Regions from separate parts of the Streptomyces sp. NPDC004838 genome, predicted to be linked through region 2. Evidence: predicted binding sites of a transcription regulator. Region 2 holds the regulator's gene; the other holds the start of a gene.
The links. Region 2 encodes HspR, which represses chaperone genes until heat shock. Its sites were predicted from a motif close to TTGAGNNNNNNNNNCTCAA; they were not measured.

Region 1 (4,417 bases), on a different contig from region 2:
GCCTCGCAGCTCGGCCGCCTCATGGCGCGGGCGTCTCCAGCGCGTATCCGACCCCGTGGACCGTACGGATCCGCTCCGCGCCGATCTTCCGCCGCAGCGCCTTGATATGGCTGTCCACGGTTCTGGTGCCGGACGCGTCCGCCCAGTCCCACACCTCCGCGAGCAACTGCTCGCGGGAGAGGACCGCACGGGGCGTGTTCGCCAGGCAGACCAGCAGATCGAACTCGGTCGGCGTCAGATGGACGTCCTCGCCCCGGACCCGTACCCGCCGCTGGGCGTGATCGATCTCCAGCTCACCCAGACGGAGAATCCCGCTACGGGGTGTCACCGCCGCCAGCGCCGCCCGCTCCACCCGGCGCAGCAGCACATGCACCCGCGCCGCCAGCTCCCGCATGGAGAACGGCTTGGTCATATAGTCGTCCGCGCCGACGCCCAGCCCCACCAGCATGTCGGTCTCGTCGTCACGCGCGGTCAGCATCAGCACGGGAACCGGGCGCTGCGCCTGGACCCTGCGGCAGACCTCCAGACCGTCGAAGCCGGGCAGCATCACATCGAGCACCATCAGATCCGGCTGCCACGCCTCGGCCGCGTCCACGGCCGCCGGGCCGTCGACGGCCGTCTGCACCAGGAAGCCCTCCGCCCGCAGCCGCGCGGCGATGGCGTCGACGATCGTCGAATCGTCCTCGACGACCAGCACCCGCCGCTGGGCGCCGGGTGTGGCCGCGACGCCATTGTGGGTGGTGGTGTGTGTCTGTTCCATCGCCCGCCCCTGTAAGCGCTCTCGGGAGATTCACGCTCGTTGTAGATCCGGTGTGTAGCTCAGCACAGTAGAGGCACGTCCCTGGTCGAGGCTACGCAGGCCGAACGGCGAGGTGGACCACGTCGGGTACGCCCCGGGCAACCCTCACCTCTTCGGTTCTTACCCCGCTGAACCCGGCATTCCGCAGTGCCTCCTCGAATGCGGACGAGGGCTGCGCGGACCATACGGCGAGCACTCCGCCGGGCCTCAGCCGCCTTCGGCAGAGCGCGAGTCCGGCCGGTGCGTACAGAGCCTCGTTGTCGTCGGTGACGGTCCAGTCGGGACCGTTGTCGATATCCAGACAGAGTGCGTCATAGAGGTCGTCCGTGTCACGGAGATGAGTGAGAAGGTCCTCGCGCACGATCACACTGCGGGGGTCGGCGAGCGCGTCGCGGGAGATACGGGCGAGGGGCCCGGTCATATGCCAGTCGACGATCGCCTCTTCCCTCTCGACGACGGCGATGCGCCCCCAGTGGGGGCCGGCCGCGGCGTGGGCGAGGGAGAACCCGACACCGAGTCCGCCGATGAGGAGGGCGGGGGGATGCGGCAGGGGTTCCACGGGGCTTTCGGTCGGGTCTTCCGTCGGGCTTCCCGATGGGCGGTTTTCGGACGTTCTCGCCGCGGCGGAGGTGGTGAGCGCGGCGTACGCGGCATCGATCAGCAGCCGCTCCGAGCGGCCGTCCGAGGTGTCCATCAGGAAACACCCGTTGGCGATGATCTCGTGGTGATCGCCGCGCTCCCGCAGGACGACCTCCCCATAGGGCCCATGGCGTCGGTCGATGGTCCGGGCTGTCGTCACGGCGGGCCTCCGGTCGGGGGTTCGGGTCCGGCTCATGGCCACGGTAGGCCGTTCGCGGAGCGGTCTTCGGTCGGGTGTCGCCCCGGAAGTGAACCGAGCCGCAGAACAAGGTGTGATCGCTCAGAGCGAACAAGGGCCGGGGAACAACTCGCGGCTCCCGTGCATTGAGTCCACATAGCTCAACTTCACTGCCTAAGGGGAGATCATGGCTGCTGAGTCCCAAGCGTTCACACCGTTGACCCTGCCCGTGCTGCCCCTCGACGACGAGGTCGTGCTGCCCGGAATGGTGGTGCCGCTGGACCTGACCGACGCGGAGGTGCGGGCGGCGGTGGAGGCCGCGCAGGCCGCCGCGCGTTCCTCCGGTGCAAGCAAGCCGAAGGTGCTGCTTGTTCCTCGGGTGGACGGGACGTACGCCGCGACCGGTGTGCTCGGGACCGTCGAGCAGGTCGGACGGCTCTCCGACGGCGATCCCGGCGCGCTCATCCGCGGCCGCAGCCGGGTGCGGATCGGCGCCGGCACCACGGGACCCGGTGGCGCTCTCTGGGTCGAGGGGACCCGTGTCGAGGAGACCGTGCCCGACCCTCTTCCCGGTCAGATCGCCGAGCTGGTCAAGGAGTACAAGGCTCTCGCCACAAACTGGCTGAAAAAGCGCGGTGCCTGGCAGGTCGTCGACCGCGTCCAGCAGATCGACGACGTGTCCCAGCTCGCCGACAACTCCGGATACTCGCCGTTCCTGACCACCGCCCAGAAGATCGAGCTGCTGGACACCGGCGACCCGGTGGCCCGGCTCAAGCTCGCCACCGAGCAGTTGCGCGAGCACCTCGCCGAGCAGGACGTCGCCGAGTCCATCGCCAAGGACGTCCAGGAAGGCGTGGACAAGCAGCAGCGCGAGTTCCTGCTGCGCCGGCAGCTCGAAGCCGTACGCAAGGAACTGCGCGAGCTGAACGGCGAGGCGGAGGGCGAGGAGTCCGACGACTACCGCTCCCGCGTGGAAGCGGCCGATCTGCCGGGGCATGTGCGCGAGGCCGCCCTCAAGGAGGTCGAGAAGCTGGAGCGCTCCAGCGACCAGAGCCCCGAGGGCTCCTGGATCCGCACCTGGCTGGACACCGTTCTCGAGCTGCCGTGGAACGAGCGCACCGAGGACGAGTACGACATCCGGGGCGCGAAGAACGTCCTCGACGCCGAGCACGCGGGCCTTCAGGACGTGAAGGAACGGATCACCGAGTACCTGGCGGTGCGCAAGCGGCGCGCCGACCGGGGGCTGGGCGTGGTCGGCGGGCGGCGCGGGGGCGCGGTTCTGGCGCTCGTCGGCCCGCCCGGCGTCGGGAAGACCTCACTCGGCGAGTCCGTCGCGCACGCGATGGGACGCAAGTTCGTCCGGGTCGCGCTCGGCGGTGTCCGGGACGAGGCGGAGATCCGCGGCCACCGGCGTACGTACGTGGGCGCGCTGCCCGGCCGGATCGTGCGGGCGGTCAAGGAGGCCGGGTCCATGAATCCGGTGGTCCTCCTCGACGAGATCGACAAGGTCGGCTCGGACTTCCGGGGAGACCCGGCCGCCGCCCTCCTCGAAGTGCTGGACCCCGCGCAGAACCACACCTTCCGCGACCACTACCTGGAGGTCGAACTCGATCTGAGCGACGTCGTCTTCCTGGCCACCGCGAATGTGCTGGAGGCCATCCCGGAGGCCCTGCTCGACCGGATGGAGCTCGTCAGGCTCGACGGCTACACCGAGGACGAGAAGGTCGTCATCGCACGGGACCACCTGCTGCCGCGTCAGCTGGAGCGGGCGGGCCTGGAGGCCGGAGAGGTCGTCCTGGACGACTCGGCGCTGCGCAAGCTGGCCGGCGAGTACACCCGCGAGGCCGGCGTCCGTAACCTGGAGCGCTCGATCGCCAGGCTGCTGCGCAAGGTGGCCGCCCAGCACGAACTGGGCGACCAGGAGCTGCCCTTCACCATCGGGGCCGAGCAGTTGCGCGGTCTGATCGGGCGGCCGCACCACGTTCCCGAGTCCGCGCAGGACCCGGCCGAGCGCCGTACCGCCGTGCCCGGCGTCGCCACCGGTCTCGCGGTCACCGGCGCCGGCGGAGACGTCCTCTACGTCGAGGCGTCGCTCGCCGACCCGGAGACGGGCGCCTCGGGGCTGACCCTCACCGGCCAGCTCGGCGATGTGATGAAGGAGTCGGCGCAGATCGCGCTGAGCTTCCTGCGCTCGCACGGGGCGGAGACCGAACTGCCGGTCGCCGATCTCAAGGACCGGGGGGTGCACATCCACTTCCCGGCCGGCGCGGTCCCGAAGGACGGGCCGAGCGCGGGCATCACGATGACGACGGCCCTCGCCTCGCTGCTCTCCGGACGGCTGGTCCGTACGGATGTGGCGATGACGGGTGAGGTGTCGCTGACCGGGCGGGTGCTGCCCATCGGCGGTCTGAAGCAGAAGCTGCTGGCCGCGCACCGGGCGGGCATCACGACGGTCGTGATCCCGAAGCGGAACGAGGCGGACCTGGACGACGTCCCGGCCGAGATCCTCGACTCGCTGGAGGTGCACCCGGTGACGGACGTCCGCCAGGTGCTGGACATCGCGCTGGCACCGGCGGAGTTGGCGGTTCCGGCAGCCGCGTAGGTCTGGCGACCGGCCGGCGGCCACGGCGGACCGCTTGGGTCTGCCGTGGTCGACCGGCCGGTCGGCCGCGGAGGGTGGTTCCGGGGCCCGCTCGGTACGGGGTGCCTGCCGTGCGGTGGTCCGGGAGTCTTGTCCGGTGCGGGGCCGGACGCTTCAGGCCCGACGCCCGAACCCTCGGGTCCGCTGGGCTCGGGTCTGA
Region 2 (4,417 bases):
TACCAGAACTACCGCCGCCGCGTGGAGCGCGACAGGGTCAGCGTCAAGGAGATCGCCACGGCGACTCTGCTGGGCGAGTTGCTGCCCGTGCTCGACGACATCGGCCGCGCCCGTGACCACGGGGAGCTGGTGGGCGGTTTCAAGTCGGTCGCCGAATCGCTGGAGACGGCGGTGGCGAAGATGGGCCTCCAGCAGTTCGGCAAGGAGGGCGAGCCCTTCGACCCGACGATCCACGAGGCGCTGATGCACAGCTACGCCCCGGATGTCACCGAGACGACGTGCGTCGCGGTGCTCCAGCCGGGGTATCGCATGGGCGAGCGGACCATCCGCCCGGCGCGGGTCGCGGTGGCCGAGCCCCAGCCGGGCGCGGCCCCGGCGTCCGCCAAGGATTCCCAGGACGCCAAGGACTCCAAGGGAGCGACGGCTGACGGCGAGGAGAGCGGTGGCCCGGACGAGGGCTGACGCTGCGGAGGAAGTCGCGGAGGAAGTGAACGTCCGGAGGACCGTCCGGAAGGAGGGACGTCGATGAGCACGAAGGACTTCGTCGAGAAGGACTACTACAAGGTCCTCGGCGTCCCCAAGGACGCCACCGAGGCGGAGATCAAGAAGGCGTACCGGAAGCTCGCCCGCGAGTTCCATCCGGACGCCAACAAGGGCGACACCAAGGCCGAAGAGCGTTTCAAGGAGATCTCCGAGGCGAACGACATCCTCGGGGACGCCAAGCGGCGCAAGGAGTACGACGACGCTCGGGCTCTCTTCGGCAATGGCGGCTTCAGGCCCGGTCCCGGTGCCGCCGGCGGTTCCTTCAACTTCGACCTGGGCGACCTCTTCGGAGGCGCCCAGGGCGGGCAGCAGCAGGGAGCCGGTGGCTTCGGCGGCGGTCTCGGCGATGTCTTCGGCGGGCTGTTCAACCGCGGCGCGGGCGCGGGCACACGCGTTCAGCCGCGCCGCGGCCAGGACATCGAATCCGAGGTCACGCTCAGCTTCACCGAGGCGGTCGACGGGGCCACGGTCCCGCTGCGGATGTCCAGCTCGGCCGCGTGCAAGGCGTGCGCGGGCACCGGTGACAAGAACGGCACCCCCCGCGTCTGTCCGACCTGCGTCGGCACCGGGCAGGTCTCGCGCGGCGGCAGCGGCTCCTTCTCGCTGACCGACCCGTGTGTGGACTGCAAGGGGCGCGGTCTGATCGCGCAGGACCCGTGCGAGGTCTGCAAGGGCAGCGGGCGCGCCCGTTCCTCGCGGACCATGCAGGTCAGGATCCCGGCGGGCGTCTTCGACGGCCAGCGGATCCGGCTGCGCGGCAAAGGCGCGCCCGGTGAGCGGGGCGGCCCGGCCGGCGATCTCTACGTCGTCGTCCACGTCGGCGCGCACCCCGTGTTCGGCCGCAGGGACGCCAACCTCACGGTCACCGTGCCCGTCACCTACACCGAGGCGGTGCTCGGCGGCGAGGTGAAGGTGCCCACCCTCGGCGGACCGCCGGTGACGCTGAAGCTGCCCGCCGGAACACCCAACGGACGGACGATGCGCGCCCGCGGCAAGGGAGCTGTCCGCAAGGACGGCACCCGTGGTGACCTGCTGGTCACCGTCGAGGTCGCGGTTCCCAAGGATCTGAGCGACAAGGCGAAGGAAGCGCTGGAGGCGTACCGCGAAGCCACCGCGGACGAGGACCCGAGGGCCGAGTTGTTCCAGGCCGCGAAGGGAGCATGAGAGTCCATGGACGGAAGGGACCCGAGGGACGGTAGGCGTCGCAACCCCTACCAGCTGACCGATGAGTCGCCGGTGTACGTCATCTCGGTGGCGGCCCAGCTCTCCGGCCTGCACCCGCAGACTCTGCGCCAGTACGACCGGCTGGGCCTGGTCTCCCCGGACCGCACCGCGGGCCGGGGGCGGCGCTACTCCGCCCGCGATATCGAACTGCTGCGCACCGTCCAGCAGTTGTCGCAGGACGAGGGCATCAACCTCGCCGGGATCAAGCGCATCATCGAACTGGAGAACCAGGTCGCGGCGCTTCAGTCCAGGGTCGCCGAGCTGTCGGCGGCGGTCGAGGGCGCGGCGGCGGCGATGCGGCAGCGCGAGGCGCAGGTGCATGCCTCGTACCGGCGCGATCTCGTGCCGTACGAGGATGTGCAGCAGGCGAGCGCGCTGGTGGTGTGGCGGCCCAAGAGGGGCGAGTAGGCGCGCAGGCGCGTACGGGAGTGTCCTCGGGGGGTTCCCACGGACGGACCCCGGTCGGACCCTGGTCGGGCTCCGCGGGTCTTTGCCGGGCTGCGGCGGGCTCCGGCGGGCCTCCGCGCGCTCTCCGCGCGCCTCAACGGCGTTGCGCTGCCGCGTGGATGGGCCTGCGCGGCCCACTCGGGCCCGTACAGCCGTGCGGCGAGGTAAACCCGCTGCCGGAGGTTTATCGCCCGGCACCGCGCCGTCTGGCGCGTTTCGCTCGGGGGTGCCGTCGGTCGCTCGGGTCCGGGCGGTGTACCGGTCGTTGTCCGGGCCGGGCCCCGGAACCACCCGGCCCTGGTCTTCCCGCCGTTCGGCTGGAAACCGTCGCCCCCGGTGAACTCCGGGGGCGACGGTCTCAGGAGTCGTGCTCCAGAACCCCCGACTGCGCGATGAGATAACCCAGTTGGGTACGGCTGCCGCTGCCGAGCGAGGACCCCAGCTTGGCGATATGGGCCCGGCAGGTGCGGACGTTCATCCCCAGCCGGCGTGCGATCGCCTCGTCCACATGGCCCTCCACCAGCAGCTTCGCGATGGAACGCTGGACTCCGGTGATGCCGTCCAGATCGGGTCCGTACGAGATCGGCTGCTCCCACGGAAGTCCGTGCAGCCAGAACTGCTCGAAGACGCCGACCAGATACTCGACGATCCCCTTGTGCCGCAGCTCCAGTGCGAAGAGACGGTCGCTGCTCGCGGGGATGAAGGCGACCTTCCGGTCGACGATGATCAGCCGGTCGATGATCTCCTCGAGCGTGCGCACCTCCACTCCGGCGGGTGCGACCTTCTCCATGTAGGAGAGCGTGGCGGGGTGGTGCCGGGCGGTGTGCTGATAAAGCGTGCGCATCCGCACACCGCGTTCGATCAGGGGTTCTACCCGGCGCAGCGCCTTCTCCAGGGAATGCGGTTGGCGCCCGCTGCCCGGCTGGACTGTGAGAAGCTCCTGCGTGCAGTCGGCGGTGACCTGGTCGAGTGTCGCGTTGATGCGGTTGAGTCCCTCAAGGACGGTTATTCCCTGTGGAACGGTGGAATTCTGAGCTGTGAACGCCATGAATGGCTCAAGAGCGTCGGCGAGCGCCACGGCCCGTCGCCGCCGCTCCTGAATCTCCCTCTCGATGGGGTGAATCAGCTGTGACAGTGCGGTGGTTGGAGGGACCGGATGGAGCCATTCGCCGTCGTACGGATCCGGGTCGAGCAGGGCGAGGTCGAAGAGACACGGTGTGGATTCGGCTACTGACCGGGCGATACGCCCGGTGCGCAGAGCGGTGATGTAAAGACTCTTTCCCGCCTCGCACAGCTTGCCGTCTGAGTGAGGGTGTCCGACTTCGCCCTCGATAGACGCCATATGTACCCCCTCATGTTCCTGCAATACAGGAACATGATGCCTGCCGTCGCTGGTGCAAGCGTTCGGAGTGAGACATCGTCTTATGCGCGGGGGAGGAGGAATGATCAAATGAGGTGGAGAACACCCATGTCTAGGACGGTACGTGCTCTATGTGCCCTTGCCCTGGCGGCGGCCGCGCTGGGTGCGGTGGCTTACAGCGGTGAGCCCTCCTGGGAAGCCCGCTCCGTCGGCACGGTGACGGCGGGGTCCCAAGGCGAGCCTTCGTGGGAGTCGGCCGCCCCGGACACGGCGTGGGGCGGGAACCTTCCGCCGGACACCTCGTGGGGCGGCGCCGTCTCCGTCGGAGTCATCGTCGGCGAGCCCTCCTGGGAGCTCTCTCCCGAAAGCGCACGAGCATGACCGTTCCCCCGGACGACCGGACCTTCCGGCGCGAGATGGAGACGGCCTACCGCTCGGGTTGGCACTTCATCGACCTGGTCACGGCGATTCCCCACAGCGGCGACTCGTTGATGGTCACCCTGTTCGGAGAGCCGATCGTCGTGGCTCGTGAGGAGGACGAGGACGTCCGCGCGTACCGATGCCTCCGGCGGCCGCGTGGTGCACCGCAGCCGGTCCGCTGTGCCATCCGGTACGGCATGATCTTCGTCAACTTGGACCAGCGCGACCACCAGATGGCCGAGCCCGACACCACCACCGCCACCCCCCGCAGTGCCTGAGCGATTCCCCCGTCGTTCCAAATCGCTCCGGCACTACCCCCACACAGCGGCGCCATCGCGGACCTGAAACGCGATGGCGCCGCTGTGCTGCGTGTGCGCTGGGCCGCGCGGGCGGCGCGGGGGCTTGTCCGTGCGGGTTGCATGC

Region 1: the regulator HspR is predicted to act here: its motif matches at 1,763-1,781, upstream of lon (endopeptidase La).

What each region holds. Positions count from the first base shown of each region.
Region 1 covers NZ_JBSGAW010000001.1:323,900-328,316, reverse strand. The annotation lists gene ACWEFL_RS01335 (HAMP domain-containing sensor histidine kinase) at 1-23, opposite strand, end outside; gene ACWEFL_RS01330 (response regulator transcription factor) at 20-760, opposite strand; gene ACWEFL_RS01325 (spermidine synthase) at 852-1,634, opposite strand; gene lon (endopeptidase La) at 1,804-4,218, shown strand.
Region 2 covers NZ_JBSGAW010000023.1:102,300-106,716, reverse strand. The annotation lists gene grpE (nucleotide exchange factor GrpE) at 1-462, shown strand, start outside; gene dnaJ (molecular chaperone DnaJ) at 526-1,707, shown strand; gene ACWEFL_RS24755 (heat shock protein transcriptional repressor HspR) at 1,714-2,175, shown strand; gene ACWEFL_RS24750 (helix-turn-helix transcriptional regulator) at 2,573-3,556, opposite strand; gene ACWEFL_RS24745 (hypothetical protein) at 3,683-3,955, shown strand; gene ACWEFL_RS24740 ((2Fe-2S)-binding protein) at 3,952-4,272, shown strand.